3 regions of the Undibacterium sp. RuTC16W genome follow, and region 2 is predicted to be linked to each of the others. Evidence: predicted binding sites of a transcription regulator. Region 2 holds the regulator's gene; each other region holds the start of a gene.

The links. The regulator sigma-54, encoded in region 2, starts transcription at its own class of promoters, with help from an activator protein. The targets are predictions, from matches to a motif close to TGGCANGNAANCTGCTTT.
Positions count from the first base shown of each region.
Region 1: a site for sigma-54 is predicted at 4,479-4,496, ahead of nirB (nitrite reductase large subunit NirB). Genes of this name have one in related genera too.
Region 3: a site for sigma-54 is predicted at 4,748-4,765, ahead of glnA (type I glutamate--ammonia ligase). Genes of this name have one in related genera too.

Region 1 is NZ_JBMPPE010000013.1:28,159-35,985, forward strand. It holds gene ACO0K4_RS18670 (molybdopterin-dependent oxidoreductase) at 1-1,346, opposite strand, end outside; gene nirD (nitrite reductase small subunit NirD) at 1,539-1,892, opposite strand; gene nirB (nitrite reductase large subunit NirB) at 2,014-4,446, opposite strand; gene ACO0K4_RS18685 (nitrate/nitrite transporter) at 4,870-6,084, shown strand; gene ACO0K4_RS18690 (protein kinase domain-containing protein) at 6,153-7,827, shown strand, end outside.
Region 2 is NZ_JBMPPE010000002.1:460,666-468,492, forward strand. It holds gene ggt (gamma-glutamyltransferase) at 186-1,991, shown strand; gene ACO0K4_RS06465 (MBL fold metallo-hydrolase) at 2,152-2,949, shown strand; gene hpf (ribosome hibernation-promoting factor, HPF/YfiA family) at 3,256-3,600, opposite strand; gene ACO0K4_RS06475 (RNA polymerase factor sigma-54) at 3,734-5,224, opposite strand; gene lptB (LPS export ABC transporter ATP-binding protein) at 5,242-5,982, opposite strand; gene lptA (lipopolysaccharide transport periplasmic protein LptA) at 5,984-6,562, opposite strand; gene lptC (LPS export ABC transporter periplasmic protein LptC) at 6,582-7,235, opposite strand; gene ACO0K4_RS06495 (KdsC family phosphatase) at 7,232-7,777, opposite strand; gene ACO0K4_RS06500 (KpsF/GutQ family sugar-phosphate isomerase) at 7,777-7,827, opposite strand, start outside.
Region 3 is NZ_JBMPPE010000002.1:25,088-32,914, reverse strand. It holds gene kynA (tryptophan 2,3-dioxygenase) at 366-1,238, opposite strand; gene kynU (kynureninase) at 1,351-2,607, opposite strand; gene kynB (arylformamidase) at 2,615-3,268, opposite strand; gene ACO0K4_RS04640 (Lrp/AsnC family transcriptional regulator) at 3,405-3,884, shown strand; gene ACO0K4_RS04635 (rhodanese-like domain-containing protein) at 3,959-4,420, opposite strand; gene glnA (type I glutamate--ammonia ligase) at 4,950-6,365, shown strand; gene ACO0K4_RS04625 (DUF4124 domain-containing protein) at 6,558-7,058, shown strand; gene glnL (nitrogen regulation protein NR(II)) at 7,156-7,827, shown strand, end outside.

The sequences.
Region 1 (7,827 bases), on a different contig from region 2:
GTCGCTGGCAACAAGATGTCGGCATAGGGCACAGTCGCAGTGGTGCTATAGGCTTCCTGCACAATCACCAGTTCTGCTTTATTGAGCGCTGCTCGTATCAGGTTTTGCTCTGGCATGGACTGCGCAGGATTCGTGCAGACGATCCAGATAATTTTGATCTCACCGGCACGCACGGCCTCAAACATGTCGACTGCCGTTTTGCCTGGCATCGCGGGTACATCATCCACACCCCACAGCTTAGCGATTTCGGCTCGGTGTACTGGATTCGCTAAATCGCGATGTGCCGACATCAGATTCGCCATGCCACCGACTTCACGACCGCCCATCGCGTTGGGCTGTCCGGTCAATGAAAACGGACCGGCGCCAGGTTTGCCAATCTGATGCGTGGCGAGGTGGAGATTAATCAGTGCGGCATTTTTTGCCGTGCCGGATGACGACTGATTCAAGCCCTGGCAATACAGGGACAGTGTGGCTTTGGATTGTCCAAACCAGCGAGCGGCCTGGACTAAATCGGCTTCGGTAATACCGCAGGTCTGTGCGACGAATTTGGGGGTGTAATCGCGTACGGTTTGCTTGAGTTCAGCAAAACCTTCGGTGTGTGCCGCGATGTACTCATTGTCGATCAGGTCTTCCCACAAACACAGATGCAACATGCCATTGAATAAAGCGACATCGGTACCCGGCAAAATCGGTAAAAACAAATCGGCTTCACGCGCCGTATCCGTACGACGCGGATCGGCAACGATAATTTTGAGCCCAGGATTTTTTTTTCGAGCGTCTTCGATACGACGATACAAAATCGGATGGGCGTACGCTGTATTCGAGCCGACGATAAAAATGACTTCTGCGAGATCCAGATCTTCATAGCACGCTGGCGGCGCATCTGCGCCCAACGTCTGTTTGTAGCCAGCGACCGCGCTCGACATACAGAGCCGGGAATTGCTGTCGATGTTATTGGTACCGATCAGACCTTTGGCGAGCTTATTAAAAACGTAGTAATCCTCAGTCAGCAACTGACCGGAAATATAAAACGCCACACTGTCGGGCCCGTGCGCTGCAATCGTATCGACGAACTGTTGCGCCATATTATCTAAGGCGACGTCCCAATTTACCTTGCTGCGCGGCTGCTCACGCGTAACACGCATCTCTGGATATAAGGCACGCGTTTGCATCTTGATCGCGGGTTGTGCCGACAGATGCAGCGTGCTGCCCTTGCTGCATAAACGGCCAAAGTTCGCCGGGTGATCAGGATCGCCGCGAACCCCGGTTACCTGCTGGCCTTCGGTCTGAATAATGACACCGCAACCTACCCCGCAGTAACAACAGGTGGCTAGTGTTTCGGTCATGTGCTTACCTTTTTGAGAATGCAAAAATACTATACTCCATACCAGTATTATTTAAAGCACCAATTAAAACTTGCGGAAACAGCATAGTTTTAATATAAGTAAAGGGGAGTATATTAATTTTCGTACTTGATGACGGTATCTTGGCGAATGTGAATCAGCGCGATGCCTGCGCAGGCATGCATCACCGCCCAATCACGCACTCGCAGGATCCAGGGCGAGATTTTTCAGTTCTTCAGCATCCAGAAAAACCTGACCATTATCGATTTTCAGTGCAAATTTTTGCGTACAGCCTTCGTCTGGCGATACCGCGCACCCCGTCGGCAATTCAATATTCCAGTTATGCAGCGGACATGCCACTTTTTCACCAAAGACGATTCCCTGAGACAGCGGACCGCCCTTGTGCGGACATTTATCGAGGAGGGCGAAAACTTTATTTTCACTGTTACGAAAAATCGCGACATCGGGTTTGGCGCTGCGAGTTACTACACGCGCACCGAGTACCGGAATATCATCAACGTTGCAAATAGGTTTCCATTGTTCGGACATGGTGTTTCCTTTTTTATCTCTCACACATGGATGCGACTCACGCATCCATGTGGCGTTCTGGTGCGCAAGCACACCTTGTTTATCAGGCTGAGTTCTCTGGGCGAATTTTCTCGACGATTTATCAGGATGCTGACAGCATCTCAAACTGACGCGTGTCGACTTGCGCCTTCTCCGGTTCATGCCAAGGATCACTCTCGCCTTCGAGAGCGAACAGCAAGCGCTGATACAACTCTTTACGACGCTCTTCATCCTCGAGTACGATTTTCTTCACATGATCAAGACCAACACGTTCGAGATAATGCACGGTGCGCTCGAGGTACCAGCCTTCTTCGCGATACAACTGCAAGAAGGCACCGGTGTACTCCATGACCTCCTCATGCGTTTTGAGCTTGACGAAGAATTGTGCAACCTCGGTTTTGATCCCGCCGTTACCACCGACATAGACTTCCCAACCAGAATCGACGCCGATCACGCCTACGTCTTTAATACCCGCTTCCGCACAATTACGCGGACAACCGGACACTGCCAGCTTAACCTTGTGCGGCGAATACATACGAGCCAGTTCGCGTTCTAACTGCTGCCCCATCAAGGTCGAGTTTTGCGTGCCCATGCGACACCATTCACTACCTACACAAGTTTTGACAGTACGCAAACCCTTGGCATACGCCAGACCTGACGGCATGCCGAGGTCATGCCAGACTTCGCGCAGATCTTCTTTTTTCACACCCAGCAAATCGATACGCTGACCGCCAGTGACCTTCACAGTAGGAATTTTAAATTTATCGACAACATCAGCGATACGACGCAATTCAGAGGCATTCGTCTCACCGCCCCACATCCGCGGAATCACGGAGTAAGTGCCATCCTTCTGGATATTTGCATGCGAGCGTTCGTTGATAAAACGTGATTGCGGATCATCCTTTGCCTCACGCGGCCAGGTCGAAATCAGGTAATAATTGATCGCAGGACGACAGCTTGAACAGCCATCCGGTGTGCGCCATTCCATGAATTTCTGGGTCGTTGCGACGGTCAGCAATTTATGTTCTTTAATCGCATCGCGCACTGCCTGATGCGAATGATCGGTACAGCTGCACATGGCTTTGACTTTTGCGCTATCGCTGTAATCACTGCCGACCGTGAACATCAGAACCTGTTCCACCAATCCGGTACAGGAGCCGCACGATGCCGACGCTTTGGTATGTTTGCGCACTTCATCGAGAGTCAGCAAACCTTTTTCTTTAATCGTACTGACGATCTTGCCTTTACAGACGCCATTACAACCACAGACTTCTGCGGTATCCGGCATCGCGGCAGCTTTAGTAAAACCTTCGTGACCTACGTCACCGGTATTGGATTCACCAAACATCAAGGTGTCGCGGATCTCTGCAATGTTTTTGCCTTCGCGCAGCAGCTTGAAATACCAGCTTCCGTCAGCAGTGTCGCCATACAAACAAGCACCGATGAGCTTGTCATCCTTGAGCACCAGCTTCTTGTACACGCCACCTATCGGATCAGACAGGATGATCTCTTCGGTATCTTTGCCGCCCATGAATTCACCGGCGGAGAACAGATCAATGCCCGTGACTTTCAGCTTCGTCGATGTGACTGAACCCTGGTAACGGCCAATCCCAAAATTCGCCAGATGATTCGCGCAGACCTTGCCCATTTCAAATAATGGCGCCACCAGACCGTACACAGTGCCTCGATGATTCACACATTCGCCGACAGAATAAATACGTGGATCGTAAGTCTGCATGGTGTCGTTGACGACGATGCCACGATTGCAATACAGCCCTGCAGACTCTGCCAGTGCGGTGTTCGGACGAATACCAACTGCCATGACGATTAACTGCGCGGGAATCTCCAGACCGTCAGTGAAGCGAATGCCCTTTACGTGGCCATTGTCATCACTCAGAATCGCTTCTGTATTTTTTTCCAGCAAGAAGGAGAGGCCGCGATCCTCCAGCGATTTTTGCAGCATCCTGGCAGCAACCTGATCAAGCTGACGCTCCATCAGCCAGCCCGGCAAATGGACCACTGAGACTTTCATGCCGCGCATCATCAGACCATTCGCCGCTTCCAGTCCCAGCAAGCCACCGCCGATGACCACGGCATGCGTATGTTTTTCTGCCGCTTCGATCATAGTATTGGTATCGTAAATATCGCGATACGCGATGACGCCTTTGGCATCCTTGCCTGGCACTGGCAACATAAACGGGACAGAGCCTGTAGCAATCAGAAGGCGATCATAGTCTGTCTGCGTACCATCTTCGGCGATGACCAGACGCTTGACGCGGTCGATCTTGACGATTTTTTTACCGAGATGCAGGGTGATATTATTTTCTTCATACCAGTCGACATCGTTGAGCATGATGTCTTTAAAATTCTGCTCACCGGACAAAACAGGTGAGAGCAAAATACGGTTGTAATTAGCATGTGGCTCAGCACCAAATACCGTAATGTCGTACAGGTCGGGGGCAATTTTCAGCAACTCTTCCAAGGTACGCACGCCTGCCATACCATTACCCACCATCACTAACTTCAATTTCTTCATGGCTAACTCCTTTACTTGTCTCTGCTACTGACTAAGCAAGAGCAATGCCAGTTGGTTTTTATGCAAATACAGGATCCATCACCGTGATGAAGTCCGACTCCGTGAGCCGCTATTTTTGTACGTACGTATAAGATATTCCTGCTCAATTAGCGGTTCAATCCGACCATCGTATTGCATCAAACTTGATCATTCGCTTTTTTGTACGCTTCACCAATTCAATGCTCCGATGCAAAATATCGCACCCAAAAGATGCAACCAGGCACCACTACTGGTGCATCGCACAAATCATGAGCATTGCGATCTTCGCGTGTCGTTTGCTCTATGAGATTTGCCTCAATTTTGCGCGCAATCGTTTGCCTGAGTTTGCACGATTAGGTGGCATGGCACTTGCAAGGGGCATTAGCATTCACTTTTGGAGCAATCATGCAGAAAACCTCTTTCTGGAAAGCGGGACATACTCCCACGTTACTCGCCGCCTTCTTTTATTTCGATTTGAGTTTTATGGTCTGGGTACTGTTAGGACCACTTGGTATACAGATATCTAAAGACTTGGGACTTAGCGCTGCACAGAAAGGTTTAATGGTCGCCACACCGCTGCTCGCCGGTGCACTGTTACGTATCGTGATGGGGATGCTGGTCGATCATCTGAAGCCCAAAAAAGCCGGACTCATCGGTCAGTTTGTCGTCCTGGTTGGCCTGTGCTGGGCGTGGTTGGGCAATTTACATAGTTATGAACAGCTACTATTCCTCGGCATTATCCTTGGCGTCGCGGGTGCCGCATTTGCCGTTGCGCTGCCGCTTGCCTCGCGCTGGTATCCGCCTGAGCATCAGGGTACGGCGCTGGGGATTGCCGGGGCTGGTAACTCGGGGACCGCGTTCGCCGCGTTGTTTGCACCTGCACTGGCGATTGCTTTTGGCTGGCAAAATGTATTCGGTCTGGCCTTGATTCCATTACTGATCGCTCTGGTGGTCTATCTGGTGTTTGCCAAAGATGCGCCTGGTGATACGCCGACCAAATCACTAGGCGAATATCTGGCTGTCTTAAAAGATAAGGACGCCTGGTGGTTTATGTTTTTTTATAGTGTCACATTTGGTGGCTTCTCTGGTCTGGCATCAACGCTGACGATTTATTTCAACACACAATATGGCGTATCACCGGTGACCGCCGGTTATTTCACAGCGGCTTGCGTGTTCGCAGGATCCTTAGTACGTCCTATGGGAGGAAGAATCGCTGATCGTATCGGCGGCATTAAGACCCTATCCGTGATGTATGTGATTGCCTCAAGTTTCTTGTTTATCGCCAGTACAGGCTTGCAATCAGCAATGAGTGCCGTGATTGTATTTGTCATCGCGATGCTGGCACTTGGCACTGGCAATGGCGCGGTATTTCAACTGGTGCCACAACGCTTCCGCAAAGAGATGGGAGTCATGACCGGACTGGTTGGTATGGCGGGTGGTGTTGGTGGCTTTTATCTTGCTGCGAGTATGGGATACTCGCGTCAGATCACCGGTAGCTATCAACTTGGTCTGATGATTTTTGCCAGCCTGGCGATTGTCGCGCTGATCGGTTTATCATTGGTGAAAAAGCGCTGGCGTACTACCTGGGGTTCTGCCGCAATGACCACGGCAAAAATCTGAGCACAGCAATAAGATAAGACTTTCACGATAAACCACAGAATGACATCATCACACCACCACGTAATCACATGCCCTTAATCGTCACTGCCGGCTACTCCTCAATTGCCGGCATACGTCCCCGCAATGAGGATTTTGTCGGCATGGTGACCCCTGAGGGACCTGAGCTGTCCACCAAAGGCGTGATTGCTGCTATTGCCGACGGTGTATCCGGCAACGAAGGCGGACGCGAAGCGTCAGAATATGCCGTGCGTGGTTTGCTGACCGATTATTATGCGACGCCAGATACCTGGGAAATCACCACCGCCCTGGAGCGCGTATTAGTCGCCATCAATAGCTGGGTACAGCAACAAGGCACAGTGCGTAAAGAACTCGCGGGTATGGCGAGTACGCTGACCACGCTCGTGCTGCGTGGCCGCATGTACTACACCGCGCATGTCGGCGACACCCGGTGCTATTTATACCGGGACGGACAGCTGCAAAAATTAACGCAGGATCATGTCTGGGACAGGCCGGAAATGCAGCATGTGCTGACGCGCGCTATTGGCCTCGATAGCCGCCTGGCGCTCGATCATGGCATGGGAGAACTCAAACTCAACGACGTCTTTCTGCTTGCCAGCGATGGCGTCTGGGCAGCAATGACTGAGTACGACTTGACCGATGTTATGAAACAGCTTGCCAACGCAGAACTAAGCTCAGAACAAGCGGCACAGAGTTTGACAGAAGCAGCCATCAAATCAGGTTCGCAAGATAATGCCAGCGCGATGTTTATCAAAGTCAGCAGCCTGCCGGAAGGGGATCTGCGCGATGCCTTATCACAGTTACGCACCCTGCCGGTTCCGCCAAAAATGAAGCCGGGACAAAGCATCGATGGTTATCTGATTGAAGACATTATCCATACCTCAGCAGCTACACTGTTATATCGGGTAGCCGATCCGGTGCAGCACCGGACGCTGGTGCTCAAAACCCTGCATCCTGATCGCGCTAACGATGCGATGGAAATCTCCGCATTTGCGCATGAAGCGTGGCTGGCAAAAAAAGTGGTGGCGCGTTTTTTTCCACAAGTCATCAGTCCCGAGCATAAAAATTTTTTGTATTACCTAACAACCTGGCACGCGGGAGACTCTCTGCAGCGTCGCATGGACGCGGGTCAGCATTTCACGATTCCTGAAGTCATTACCTACGGCAGCAAATTAGTGCGCGCCATCGGTGCATTGCATCGTCGCAGCATCCTGCATCGAGACATCAAGCCGGACAATGTGCATCTCGGTGAAGATGATGAAGTCCGTATTCTGGATTTAGGTGTCGCCCAATCCGGGCTAGATGCTGAAGATAAAAACCTGAGTGCCAGTACCAGTATGGCAGGGACGCCGTCGTTCCTGGCTCCGGAACAATTTCAGGGCGAACCGGCATCGCGTCAGACGGATCTGTATGCGACTGGCGTCACCCTGTATTACCTGCTCACCCGGCATTATCCGTATGGCGAAGTCGAGCCATTTCAGCGACCTAAGTTTGCACAGCCTACCCCGCCGACCCGCTATCGGCCGGATCTGCCACTGTGGCTGGAAAATGTCTTGCTGAAAGCCGTCGCGCGCGATTGTCCTGATCGTTTTGAAACCGCCGAAGAATTTTTGCTCGCTTTAGAGCGCGGGGCAACCAGACCGCTGGCGGCACCTGCAGCACAACCGCTGGCCAAGCGTGATCCGGCTGGCGTCTGGCGCGCCATTGCCGCAACATCGATCATCC
Region 2 (7,827 bases):
GTTAGGACAGCGGCGATGGCGCTTCCACGAAAGGATAGCGGTCTAACGGAAAATCCAGGCTAAGTGCTGCACGATAAAATTATATAAATTAAATCGGATAATTTATCCTTACAATTCTTGCGATAAAGTTAAAATCGTATGATGTATTACGCTTTTCACGAAACGATAACTTAACTGAGGCATGTATGCGAATCAAGATAAAGTCTGATAAAAATCCTCATCCCGCAATACTCGCCTGCCTGCCGAAAGCACTGTTTATATTAATAGCCTTATCTGGTCTGGTAACACAGATATCGCCCTCATCTGCGGCATCCGCATCACCGGCCACGCCAGTCAATCCCGTCATCAGATACGATATCGGTTATGACATCGTCAGCCCTGTCCATGCACAGCATGGAATGGTTGCGAGCGAGCAGGGACTGGCGACACAGGTCGGCATTGACATTTTAAAGCGCGGTGGAAATGCGATTGATGCTGGTGTTGCGGTCGGTTTCGCTCTCGCCGTAGTGCTGCCCAATGCAGGTAACATCGGTGGTGGCGGTTTTATGTTGATTCATGATGCCAAATCCGGCAAAGATGTCGCCCTCGATTTTCGTGAAATGGCGCCGATACGTGCAACACGCGATATGTATCTCGATCAGGCAGGCCAGGTCATCCCTGGCAAATCCTTATATTCCCACCTGGCGGTCGGCGTACCGGGCACCGTTGCAGGCCTCAGTCTCGCACTGAATAAATTCGGCACAATGACACTATCTGACGTCATCGCACCAGCAATCCAGCTAGCGGAGCAAGGCTTTGAAGTCAGTCCTCATCTGGCCAGTATTCTGGACGCAGAGCGTGATCACTTAGGCGCGTGGGAGTCGAGTAAAGCGATTTTTTTCAAAAATGGACGCCCCTTGCGCGTCGGAGAAAAGTTAGTTCAAAAGGATTTAGCCAACTCACTAAAACTCATTGCGAAAGACGGCCCTCAAGCTTTTTACCAGGGCAGTATTGCAAAAAAAATTGCTGCTGAAATGGCAAAACATCAAGGCATCATTGGCATTGACGATCTCAATAACTATAAGGTCATTGAGCGCGAACCGGTCAAAGGCAATTATCGTGGCTATCAGGTCATGTCGATGCCACCACCCAGCTCAGGCGGCATCCACATCATACAGATGCTCAATATGCTGGAGCACTTCCCGATCAAGGAACAAGCGAGTAATAGTGCGCAGAATTTACATCTGATGACCGAGGTCATGAAGCTGGCTTATGCCGACAGATCCGAATATCTCGGCGATCCTGATTTTTTTAAAGTACCCGTAAAAGCACTAACCTCAACGACGTATGCCGACGAGCTCGTTAAAAAAATCAACGCCGATCATGCCACACCATCTGTGCAAATAAAGCCTGGCAATATAGCCCCTTACGAGAGCGATCAGACCACGCATTTTGCGACCGCCGATCAGCATGGCAATGTAGTTGCCACGACTTACACCTTAAATCTGAATTTTGGCAGTGGTATCGTCGCAGCAGGTACCGGCATTACTTTGAACAATGAAATGGATGATTTTTCAGTGAAGGCCGGAACACCGAATGCATTCGGCCTCATCGGTGGCGATGCAAATGCCGTCGCCGCCTATAAGCGTCCGCTTAGCTCAATGTCCCCGACAATTATCCTGAAGGACGGGAAGCCATTCATGACAACCGGCAGTCCTGGAGGCAGCCGTATTATCACGACGACCCTGCAAACTATTTTGAACGTTATTGACCATGGCATGAACGTCGCGCAAGCGACCATTACACCGCGAATTCATCATCAGTGGATGCCCGATCAGATGCGTGCAGAGCGGGGTATCAGCGTGGATACCTTACGTATCTTAGAACTCAAAGGTCACAATCTAAAAATCTCTCCGGCCATGGGCAGGACCCAAATCATACAAATCGGTACCGATGGCTTCGACGGCTACTCCGATCCGCGCAATCCAGACGGCAAAACCTTAGGCTATTAAATTTTCATTGAAGCGTCCTCAGTCACAAGCAGCCAGCCGTCGCCGTCATTTGCAAGCGCTTGATATGAATCAAGCGCTTTACTGATCTAACGCAATTCCAGCGCGCCCTCGCTCACTACAATTGCCCGATGGAAAATATCTATTCCCTCTGGAGATCGCAGTGCCCATAGAATTATATAAAGACGCTCATCACATCTGTCTGATGTTCAATGATCTCGTCAAGGATGCAGGCGATAGCGCGGTACAGGCGAACCAATTTTTGATTGTGTCAGAAGGACAAGGTGCCCTGCTTGATCCGTCTGGCAATATTACTTACAACAGCTTGGTATTAGCGATGCAACGCTATTTACCCAAGAAAAACCTCAAATACCTTTTTGCATCACATCAGGATCCGGACATCATCGGGGCTCTGGATAAGTGGTTATTCAGTACGGAATGCCAGCTCTATGTATCGCAGCTATGGTCGCGTTTTGTACCGCATTTTTGCAATCTGAACCGCTCAGACGGCAGAATTGTCGGCATACCGGACGAAGGTATGCCTGTCTCTATGGGTGTTACGACCATTCATGCTGTTCCCGCACATTTCTTGCATGCCGAAGGTAACTTTCAGTTCTACGATAGCCGTTCCAAAATCCTGTTCTCAGGTGACATGGGCGCGTCGATGGTCGATGCACATGACGTCAGTCAGCCCATCACGACAAAGGAAGTTTTTTTAGATCAGTTGCCAGCCATGCGAGGGTTTCATCAACGCTATATGGTGTCAAATAAAGTCTGCCGTTTGTGGGCAAATATGGTCAGAAACATGGATATTGCGATGATGGTACCTCAGCACGGACGGTATTTTATCGGGCGAGAAGCGATTCATGCTTTTCTGGACTGGATAGAGAACCTGCCATGCGGGATCGATTTATTTACCCAGGAACACTATCGGTTTCACGGGCAAAAGTTAGCTCTATAAACAATCTGTAACTAAGTCAGGACTGACGCAAAAATCAAGATCGCTCACCACAGAGAAGCCAGGACACAAAGGAAAGGCAGGAATAAGCGATTTCATGAAATATCGATTAAAGAGTTTTTAGAAATCCCCAAAACGAATCCGCAAGCAGGCTGCGGCTGTTGGCACGAAAAGCCCCTGGAAGCCGTATCCAGCCTGCGGGTTCGATATCGATGGTAATAAGCCACTGTTCGTTTGGTGTACCCAACGAAAAAGGACGCTTGAAGCGTCCTTTTTTTTGTACCGGCTACGAACACCGGACTTGATGACTTACACCGACGCCGGGTCTGGCAGGTGCTTGATGGCGTCGTGCTGATGATCTTGAATTTTGTCTTTGTGTTTGATGACTTGTCTGTCCAGTTTATCGATGAGGAGGTCGATCGCAGCGTAGAGGTCGTGCGCCAGGCTTTCTACGTGGATATCTTTACCACTGATGTGCAGATTAATGTCTGCTTTATGCCGTTTTTCCTTTTCCCGGAGCTTGTCTACCGTCAGGATGACGGCGATATCAATGACTTGATCGAAGTGTCGCCTGATGCGCTCAAGCTTGTTTTGTACATGTTCACGTATTGCAGGAGTTACTTCGAGGTGATGTCCACTGATGGTGAGATTCATACTACGCTCCTATGGTGATGTTACTTGCTATAAATTTCTTCAGCATTTGCTCTGATGCATCGAGCTAAATTATATATAGCAATACAAAACGTAATTTCAAGGCTTAGTTACAAGACTAAATTACAGGTGTTCATTACAAGGATTTGCGCAGGCTTACTGGAGGAATTTTTAGGGCTTCACGGTATTTGGCAACAGTACGTCGCGCAATGACCATGCCTTGTTCACCCAGCATGTCTGCAATTTTGCTATCAGAGAGTGGGCTTTTCTGGTCTTCTGCTCCTATCAACTGCTTGATGAGTGCACGTATCGCGGTGGAAGATGCTTCCCCCCCCGTTTCCGTCGCGACATGGCTACCGAAGAAATATTTCAACTCAAACATACCATGCGGGGTAAGCATGTATTTCTGGGTCGTTACACGAGAAATAGTACTCTCGTGTAAACCTAGTGTATCAGCAATTTCGCGCAAAACAAGAGGGCGCATCGCAACCGCACCGTGAGTGAAAAAATTACGTTGTCTTTCAACTATCGCTTGTGCAACGCGCAAGATGGTGTCGAAGCGTTGCCGCATGTTTTTGATCAGCCAGCGCGCTTCCTGCAACTGCGATCCCATCGTTCCGTCACCGCGATTTTGCTTCATGATGTTGGCATACATACTATTAACGCGGAGCTTGGGCATGACATCCTGATTCAGCAAAACCTGCCAGCCATTTGCTGACTTTCTGACGATCACATCGGGGACCACATAGTCTGATGACGCCGCTGCAAAATCCGCACCTGGCTTAGGATTACACTGGCGAATCACTACCTGCGCCTCGCGCAAATCTTCATCATCGCAGTTGAGAATTTTTTTCAGTTTGTTGAAATCTCGCTGCGCAAACAAGATGATGTGTTCTTCAACAATCTTCAGCGCCAGACGACGTGTCACGAATGGAATCTTAGGTAAGCGTTTGATCTGCAAGGCTAGACATTCCGACGGCGTACGCGCACCAACCCCGGCGGGATCAAAGCTTTGCAGCATCGTTAATGCGAAAGATAATTCCTCTGGTTCTACACACAATTCAAGCGGCAAACTCGCATGGATTTCATCCAAGGTCTCCATCAGATAACCACTGAGATCCAGCGCATCAATCATCAGCTCAATTAAGGCACGATCACGCGGCTCACGAATATTCAGGCGCATCTGTTCCAGCAAATGATCGCGCAAACTGGTTTGCGCAGCTTCTAATTGCGGACGTCCATCCTCTTCCTCTGAAGACTTACTGCCTAGCGGTACATCATCAAAACTCCACTCTTCTTCGTTGGCGCTGGTGCTGTCCGCGGATGAAGCAACTTCCGCATTGTCACCGCTATCAGCAACCGGAGCGGCGGTCTCGGCACCGACTTCCTGTACTGCAAATTCAGATTCTGAATTATTGCTGGTGGTGCTAATCGCGCCATCGGCCAGCAATCGCACTGCATTATCCATGGGGTCATCAACCCGCTCCAGCATGGGATTATCAGTCAACAGGTTTTCCAGTTCCTGATGTAGTTCCAGCGTGGATAACTGCAAAAGACGAATTGATTGCTGCAATTGCGGCGTCAGCGCCAGGTGTTGTGAGGTACGTAGTTGCAGGCTTTGTTTCATCATCATCTCGCTTCCCGCTACATGCGGAAATGCTCTCCCAGATAAACCCTGCGTACGGATTCGTTCGTGATGATGTCTTCCGGTTTGCCACTCGCCAGCACTGCACCTTGATTGATGATGTAGGCGTGATCGCAAATACCTAGAGTTTCGCGCACATTATGATCGGTGATCAGCACACCGATACCGCGCTCTTTCAGGAAGCGTACGATACGCTGAATCTCGATCACAGCAATCGGATCAACACCTGCAAAGGGTTCATCCAGCAACACAAAGCGCGGATTCGTTGCCAGTGCCCGGGCAATTTCTACCCGGCGACGTTCACCGCCAGATAAAGAAAGCGCCTGATTTTCACGTATGCCCTCGATCTGCAAATCGGCCAGCAAGGTATCCAGGCGTTTCTCAATTTCGGCTGAATTCAGAAACTTGCCATGTTCATCCTTTTGCAACTCCAGCACGGCACGGATATTGTCCTCGACTGTCAGCTTACGAAATACCGATGCCTCTTGTGGCAAATACGATAAGCCGAGAACGGCACGTTGATGAATCGGCAAATGGGAGATGTCTACACCGTCCACATTGATTTCACCGGCATCAGAGGGAACCAGTCCAACGATCATATAAAACGATGTCGTTTTGCCCGCACCGTTCGGCCCCAGCAGACCGACAACGTCACCACTCTTTACTTCAAGCGACACATCGCGCACTACCTGGCGCGCACCGTAACGCTTTTGCAAACCCTTGATCAATAAAGTGCTCATCTTATTCTTTGGTTTGCTTATCGGCTTTAGGTTCTAAAATCAAAGTAACACGACCGCCACCGGGAACTTGTTTTCCAGACGTGCTGTTGGTCGCAACAAAGACATCATTAATACTGTCGTAGGAAAGATATTCCCCCTCCTGCTCCTGGGTTACATTTTTACCGTCAAGATAGCGGATCTTCGCCTTGGAAATGAATTTCACCAGCTCAGACCTGTCGTCGTATTCAACTCTGTCGGCATAGCCGTCGACCCATAAATCAGGGCCACCGTCGCGCTTTTGACGGAACGACACACGACCGCCAGCATTGGCATACAGAACCGATGTCTGGTGTCCGTCAGCCGCCTCTGTCACAACGGCACGATCAGCCTTTACCAGCAAAGTGCCGCGGACCAGAATGACTTCGCCAAGCAGTGTTGAGGTACTCTTTTTTCCGTCTGAAGTCAGGTGTTCTGCGCTGATTGCTGTCTTCTTCAAGCTGTCAGCCTTTTCCGCAAATGCCGCAGGCGACACAGTGAAGATGCCGATCGCCAGCATGAAACAATGACTCAGACATTTCATTTCTTTATATTGAAAGCGCATTATTTGCTCTCCGTCGTAATTAGTTAGTAGATGTCCGCTTGGGATGTGGACGATCGATGAGCATGTGAACTTTGCTGAGCAACTGCACTTCCTGTGTCGCATTGTTCGCAATCATGCCTATCGCATGCGTCTCTGATCTTTCTGTGTACAAGGCGACGGCTTTATCGGTCTTCATCGTATTCACATCCGGCAGCAGTAACAGATATTCGGTTTGCAAGCGCATGAATTTTGCCGTCGCACTATCGGGGCGTTCCATATTCACGTTGCCGTACAAATGAATTTCATCACTCTCTCTCGGCGGCTGTTGTGATGCTTGCCCTTGTGCGTTTTTTTGTTCAACAACTGCCTTATCTGCCCGGATTGTGACCGGGGTTTTGTCTTCATCAAAACTGTTGATACGCGGCTGTTGAATTTCAAAATTATCGTAACGAGGATGATGCGTCAACCGGTCACCTGCGACGTGGAAATTTGCCTGCCCATTGTTCGATAATTTAATGAAATTAAATTTCTCTACATAGTAGTCAGGCTCACTCCGGGCCGAGGAACGCGAATTGCCCTCATCATCATTTCGCCGCAACACCTCTAATACCCAAAAACTGCCAAGCGCAATCATTGCCAGCACAGCAACCGCCAGCCAGATACGAAAACGGTCTAAGGAAAATGCATATTTCATGTGAGATAAGTCGCCAGTGCTGAATCGTATTTATCTTGTGCGCGTAAAATGAAATCGCAAATTTCACGCGCCGCGCCGGCACCGCCAGTCGCTTTTGTCACATGGTGAACCCTGGTTCTGACCTCGTCATGCCCGTTCGGCACACTGGCAGCGAAGCCAACTCTCGTCAGCACGGGCAAATCGATGACATCGTCACCAATAAAACCACAGTGCTCCGGTGACAAATTCAATTCAGAAATCAACTCCAGAAACGCCGTCTTTTTGTCGTGTATGCCTTGCTTAACATGCGTGATCCCCAGATCAGCAGCACGCCTCGCGACGATGGCGGACTGTCGTGCACTGATGATCGCGGTGTGGATTCCCGCCTGTTGCAATAACTTGATGCCCTGCCCATCAAGGACATTAAAGGTCTTCATGACTTCACCTTCAGGGCTAAAATGCAGGCTACCATCAGTCAAAATACCGTCGACATCAAAAATCATCAGCTTTACTACCGACGCTCTGGCAACCGCATTTTCTGTGGAATGTCGTGCGTGATTCATCAAATCACCTTGGCCCGGGTCAGATCGTGGATATGCAAGGCGCCAACCAA
Region 3 (7,827 bases), 440 kb from region 2:
GAATCAAGTATGTTGGCAAATGATAAATCAAATTGTAATGAATGTGCGCAATAAATTGTCTTTTAATTCATTAATTTTCTTAATGGACATGACTGGGCTAGAAGCTATTCACACTTTGCTGAGGGCAGATTGATACGATATAAGAATGATGAATGAATATACTCCCAATTTTTCGATATAAAACATGCCTTATTGCGCATATTTTATATGGGGATTGAATTAATACTGTATGGGAGTATATTTTTATTGGTTCAACGCGCAATCTTGTATAGGAAGCGTTGCCGATGACTAGGCCTTGCCATTGGTCACCGGAATTGTTATGCAGTGGGTTGCTCTGTTTTTGTTTCTTGGTATTTTCACTGTTTTTACAGGGCTGTACGCAAAGAAAACAGTTCAGGAAATAACACCACATCAAGCATTTTGCGCAGGTAGCTGACGCCGGCAGTGCCGCCTGTGCCGGTTTTAAATCCAATGATGCGTTCTACCGTGGTCACATGACGGAAGCGCCAGATGCGGAAAGCCGTCTCCATATCGACCAGCTTTTCTGCCAGTTCATACAAAACCCAATGCTGCTCAGGTGTCTGGTAAACCTGCAACCAAGCGGCTTTGACAGACTCATTGGCGACCACGCCTTGAGTCCAGTCCTGATTCAGTCGCGTAGCATCAATCGTGAATCCCTGACGCGCCATCAGCATGATCGCTTCATCATAAATCGATGGTGCCAGCAGAGCTGCGTTCAACGCGGCGTGCGCATCAGGATTGCTCTCATGGACGCTGAGCATGTGCGCGTTTTTATTCCCAAGCAAAAATTCTAGTTCGCGATATTGATGTGACTGGAAGCCGGACGAGTTGCCGAGATACGGGCGAACGGCCGTGTATTCGCTGGGCGTCATCGTTGCCAGCACATCCCAGGCGTGGACGAGCTGATCCATGATGCGTGCAACACGCGACAGCATTTTGAAAGCGGGTGGCAGATCGCCTGCACGCAATTGCGCGCGCACGGCATGCAGTTCATGCAGCATCAATTTAATCCAGAGTTCACTGGTTTGATGCTGAATGATGAAGAGCATTTCGTTGTGATTGGGCGAGCGCGGGTGCTGTGCATTGAGGATTTGATTCAGCCCGAGATAGTCGCCATAACTCATGTCGCTGCTGAAATCCATTTTTGCCCCATGCCAGGACATGGGGCATTTCGCCTGGCTATCGCCATTGTTATTTTGCTGATCTTGAGTGCTCATGATGGTCGCTTAATGAATATATTGGAATGTATTTGAATGTATTTGAATGTATTTATTATTGAATGATGGATGATCCGGCAGCTATGGTGTACTGCGCTGGCAGCCTACGTTTTCAGGTAACATCATTACGTACGCCGCTGAGCGAATAGGCTTTGCTGTCCAGGATGTCACGCAGACCTTCGGCAGCATCCCAGACATCGCTGAAGCGGGTGTACAGTGGGGTAAAACCAAAACGCATGATGGCAGGCTCGCGGTAATCACCGATGATGCCGCGCGCGATCAATGACTGCATCACGGCATAACCATGTGGATGGGTAAAGCTGACCTGACTGCCGCGACGCTCTTGTTCGCGTGGGGTGACTAATTGCAAGGGATGTGAGGCGCAACGACTTTCTACCAGTTCGATAAACAGATCGGTGAGTGCCAGCGATTTTGTGCGTAATGCTGCCATCGTTGTCTTGCCAAAAATTTCTAAACCGGATTCCACCATTGCCAGCGAGACGATAGGCTGAGTGCCGCAGAGCGCACGCCGTATGCCGGGTGTGCCGTGAAAGCTTGGCTGCATTTCAAACGGTTTGGCATGACCCCACCATCCCGACAGCGGATGCGAAAAGACTTCCTGGTGGCGCGTTGGTACCCAGATAAAGGCCGGTGAGCCCGGTCCGCCGTTCAGATATTTATAGGTGCAGCCGACAGCGAAGTCGGCTTTGGCGTCATTTAATTGCACCGGCACTGCGCCAGCGGAATGAGCAAGATCCCATAGCATCAGCGCACCTTGCGTATGTGCATGTGCGGTGATCGCACTCATGTCATGCAGATAGCCGCTGCGGTAATTTACATGAGTCAGCATCACCAGCGCGGTGTGTTTATCGATAGCCTTGTGGAGTTCTTCGGGCGTATCGACCAGTCTAAGCTGATAGCCGCGATCCAGCCAGCGCGTCAGTCCTTCTGCCATATAAATATCGGTGGGGAAATTACTGCGCTCCGTGACGATCACTTTTCGTTCTGCACTGACAGGATGGCTGGCCTGAATATGCAGGGCGGCTGCGATGGCTTTGAATAAGTTAATTGATGTCGAATCGGTGACAACGACTTCGTTCTGGCGTGCGCCGATAAGGGGAGCGAGCAGGTTTCCCAGTCGTGATGGCAGATCAAACCAGCCCGCGTTATTCCAGCTTTTAATCAGATCCGTTCCCCATTCCTGACGTATCACTTGCTGGGCGCGGCTTGCTGAGGATTTCGGCATGGCACCGAGTGAATTGCCATCAAGGTAAATCACACCGTCAGGTAAATCGAATTCTTGTCTTAGTCCGGCCAGTACATCTTGTGCATCGAGATTCAGGCAGTGTTGGCGATCAATGGTAGTCATAGAAAAATCAAAGTGGAAGTGAACGGAGAATGGCGCGTACCGGACTGGCATCGAGTCCGGCGAGTTTCAGCGGCAGGGCAATTAATTCGTAATCGCCAGCGCTGATGTCATCCAGCACAATACCTTCGAGTATGGCCATCTGATGTTGTTTGACAGCCCAGTGGCAATCCATGGTTTTAGAGGTTTGCGGATCGAGTGAGGGACTATCGATACCGATCAGCCGCACACCGTGCGTCGCCAGCAAGGCAATGGTCGCAGGTGCGATATGCGGAAAATCATCGTCCCACTGGTCTTGCGGTGCTCTGAAATAAGTGCGTAACAGAACGCGTGGTGGCGTCCCGTTTAACTGGGCGGCAATATGGTCAGGCTCCACTGTTGCGCGGCCTATGCAATGGATAACGCGGCAGGTGCCGATATACGTTGTCAGATCGACCTGATCGATCGCGACACCTGATGCATCGTAATGCGATGGCGCGTCGCAATGCGCGCCGGTATGGGTGGACATGCTGATTTTGCTGACTTTGACCGGGCAGTCATCTTCAATTTGCCAGGTGGTATCGGACGCATAAGCCGTGTCGCCGGGCCAGACCGGCATCCCTTTTCGCATAGACGGTGTGATGTCCCAGATACGTGAATCAGGCCTTGCTTCGGTGGCGGACATGGAATTTCCTCGGGGCTGTTGATAAGAATAATTTTATTCTGAAAGTAGTGATGAGTTCTTGCAAATTGCAATAGATAATTGCATTTATGTAGAATAAACTGCGAATGAATAGGTAATATTTGATGGAATATGTGAAATGCAACTAGACGCGACCGATATTAAGATTTTGCACTTCCTGCAGTGTGAGGGACGTATCAGTAATCAAGATCTGGCAGATAAGGTATTTTTGTCGCCATCGTCTTGCCTGAGGCGGGTCAGGATGCTGGAAGAGGCCGGCATTATCAGTCGTTACAGCGCGGTGCTCGATGCGACAGCGCTGGGTCTGGAGGTTGATGCTTTTGTGCAAGTGACCATGCGGCGTGATGTCGAACAATGGCATGAAAATTTTTCAGCTGCGCTGCAAAGCTGGCCTGAGGTTGTCGGCTCTTACATTATTACCGGTGACGCGAATTATTTATTACGGGTGAAGGCGCGTAATCTGAAGCACTATTCTTCTTTTGTACTTGAGCGTCTATACAAAACGACCGGCGTCCTGGATATTCGTTCCAATATCGTATTGCAGACCTTGAAAGATACAAATGAGATTGCGACCGGGTTGCTGCAATCTGAAAAGTAATTTGAAGGTGGGGGAGTGGCACGGAATCCACCAAGTGATACCGCAGTCCCGATTGAGCTGCACTGCCGATCACATCAGGCTCCAGCCCAGGGAAGATTTTTTTGGCACCATCCGCCGATAGATTTGCGATGACCACCGGCATCTTTATCCCCTTCAAATCCTTCCAGAATGTCAAAGCAGGCGGTATAGCCATGCTCTGTTGCGAGCTTGGCGGCATGTCTGGAGCGAACGCCGGAGCGGCATAAAAACAGTAAGGTCGCTGTCGTGTCAGGAACTGCAGCGTGTAATTCGGACATAAAGTCCGGATTGGGTATGCCGCCTGGATACGTGCTCCATTGCACCGCTTTGTGCTGTGCTTCTGGTACTACCACTCGGCCTACCCAATCGCGTTCCGCATTGGTGCGGACATCTACCAGTACCACACCAGTACCCGTTTGCAATAAGGAAAACGCCTCTTGCGGCGTCACAGCGCCAGCATAAGGCAAACCTTGTTCCTGAGCGCGTTGGCGGGCAATAGCGATGAGTTGAGTTGTCATAATAAAATGTGGATTGGTGTATGTGAGTCAACTAATTATGCATGATACCCACAAAACTCAACTGCGGAATCTGGCATAAGGAGGTATTTTTATTCCCCTTGTCTATGCGAATGATTGTTCGGCATAAAAATCAATTGCACCAAAAAAGCTCAATAACATATCGTTTTTCATAAATTGCATTAATTTGGTGCAATATGTTAAATTTGCGTCTAAATGGTGCGCTTTCTCGGTAGGCGATTTTTTGAGGTCCCGTCCCTTACACTTGAAAAGTGTCTAGAAAACAGAGGTTTAGCGCTTTTATTGGGAACTTTGAGATTGCGCAGAGGATGGCATGGATTCTGCTATTATCCCCGGTGAGTTTTGCTAATAGCTTGGTGTACTATAGTTATGCGATTTTTTATCCTGAATGTCAGATAAAGACAGTCCGGGCAGAAAGATCAGCTTGGAATCACAGGTTCAGAGCTAAGTTGGTTAGCAGACCGCTCAGCATCTTACGAATTTATTTTTAGCTCTATTTGAGGAGTTTCACATGGCAATGACAGCCGCAGAAGTCTTGAAAATGGCGAAAGACAACGAAGTTAAATTCGTTGATTTCCGCTTTGCTGATACCCGAGGCAAAGAACAGCACGTGACTGTTCCAGTTTCCCAGTTCGGTATGGATAAATTCGAATCTGGCCACGCATTTGACGGCTCGTCTATCGCTGGCTGGAAGGGCATTGAAGCATCTGATATGTTGCTGATCCCTGATCCAAATACAGCCAATATCGATCCGTTCATGGAAGAAACCACACTGTTCATGCAGTGCGACGTGATCGAACCGGCCGACGGCAAAGGGTATGACCGTGATCCACGTTCCATCGCCAAACGCGCAGAAGCCTACCTGAAATCCTCAGGCATTGGCGATACCGCTTACTTCGGCCCAGAACCAGAATTCTTCATTTTCGACAGCGTACGCTGGAAAATTGATATGTCTGGCTGCTTCGTGAAGATTGATTCTGAAGAAGCGTCATGGACAACAGGCGAAAAACTCGAAGGCGGCAACACTGGCCATCGTCCAACCGTTAAAGGCGGTTATTTCCCGGTTCCTCCAGTCGACAGCTTCCAGGACATGCGTTCTGAAATGTGCCTGATTCTGGAATCCCTGGGTATTCCGGTTGAAGTGCATCACCATGAAGTCGCTGGCGCAGGTCAAAACGAAATCGGTACTAAGTTCTCTACTTTGGTAGAGCGCGCTGACTGGACACAAAACCTGAAATATGTCGTCTGGAACGTGGCGCATACTTACGGCAAGACAGCGACTTTCATGCCAAAACCTATCGTTGGCGACAACGGTTCTGGTATGCATGTGCATCAATCGATCTGGAAAGATGGTAAAAACCTGTTCGCAGGCGACGGCTATGCCGGTTTGTCTGATTTCGCTCTGTACTACATCGGCGGTATCATCAAACATGCCCGCGCTTTGAATGCGATCACGAACCCAGGTACTAACTCCTACAAGCGTCTGGTACCAGGTTACGAAGCACCGGTAAAACTGGCTTACTCTGCTAAAAACCGTTCTGCATCGATCCGTATTCCTTACGTTGCGAATCCAAAAGGCCGTCGTGTTGAAGCACGCTTCCCAGATCCTCTGGCGAACCCATACCTGTGCTTCTCCGCATTGATGATGGCTGGTCTGGACGGCGTTCAGAACAAGATCCATCCGGGCGAAGCCGCATCCAAAGATCTTTACCATTTGCCACCAGAAGAAGATGCACTGATCCCAACAGTCTGCCATTCCCTGGAACAAGCACTGGAAGCGCTGGACAAAGATCGCGAATTCCTGACACGCGGTGGTGTGTTCAGCGACAGCATGATCGATGCCTATATCGAACTGAAAATGCAAGACGTACAGCGCATGCGCATGACGACACATCCTGCTGAATTCGATATGTACTACTCTCTGTAATTTTTTTAAAAAATACAGAATCCAAAAACGGGGTAATTGCCCCGTTTTTTTTCGTCTTTTTATTCTATAAAGACACTTTTTCCTTTCTTGTTACCGATTGTCACATGTAAGTTCCCGATAAGCGTACGTGGCAATTGTGCTATGAGCCTGCTTGGAATACACTAAAGTTGTTAGTGACCAAACCTTGACAAAATGAATCAACTTTTACGTAGTGCAATTTTCGCTGCCGTAGCACTCAGCTCGCTCGCTTCTTCGGCGTCGTTTGCGCTTGCTGATGGCGATGTCTATTTATGTGTTGATGAGAATGGTAAAAAAGAATACAAAAATACTGGCGAAACCAAGGGGTGTAAGCGGGTAGAGCTTCCCGGTATTACGGTTGTGCCAGCGCCTGCCTTACCAAAAAAATCCGCAGCCAAAGCCGCATCAGCACCTGCTGATTTTCCTAAGGTAGATGAAGGCACCCAAAAAGCGCGTGATTCAGATCGGCGTCAGATTTTGCAAGATGAATTGAAAACAGAGGAGCAAAAATTGGCGAATCTGAAGAAGGACTACAACAACGGTGAGCCAGAGCGACGTGGCGATGAAAAGAACTACGCCAAATATCAAGAACGCACCATAATGATGAAAGATGATATTAGTCGCACCGAAAAAAACATCGAAGCACTGAAACGAGAACTCAGTAATTTGAAATAATTATTCAAGAACTGAAAAATCAGCATTTCAGGCATGATGCTTGCGTAACAAGGTCGCACTATGCGGCCTTTTTTTATGGATCATTTTGACTACTTCTATGACCTCGTTTGCCGGACTTGATTTGCTGACATCTGCCGTAATTGTGCTGGATGTTGATAGCTGTATCCTGTATGCGAATGCCGCTGCCGAAAGCATGTTGGACAGCTCGGCAAAATCTTTATCCCATTTAAAATTAACTGATCTTTTTTTGAACGGCGACGAGTTATTAACCGTGTTCGATCAGGCAGTTGCGCATCAGTTTGCCGATAAGCGGCAAGACCTGACACTGGAGCGCGCAGGTCGCGAGCCTTTGCATGTGCACAGTATCGTGACGGCACTGGACAATCCTGCAACGCCAGTATTAATTGAGCTGCGTGAGAACGTCCAGCAACTAAAGCTGGACAGAGAAGAGCGCATGCTCGATCAGAGCAAGGCAAACAAAGAGCTGATACGTAATCTCGCCCATGAAATCAAAAATCCTCTTGGCGGTATCCGCGGCGCAGCTCAATTACTAGAGCTGGAATTACCTGAGCGTCAGTTAAAAGAGTTGCGTGAATATACCCAGGTCATTATCAAGGAAGCAGATCGTTTACAGACGTTGGTAGACCGTTTATTGGCACCACATCGGTTGCCGCACATCGTCGGCGACGTCAATATTCACGAAGTCTGCGAACGCGTACGCAGTCTGATTTTTGCTGAATTTCCTCAAGGCTTGAGTATTAAGCGTGAC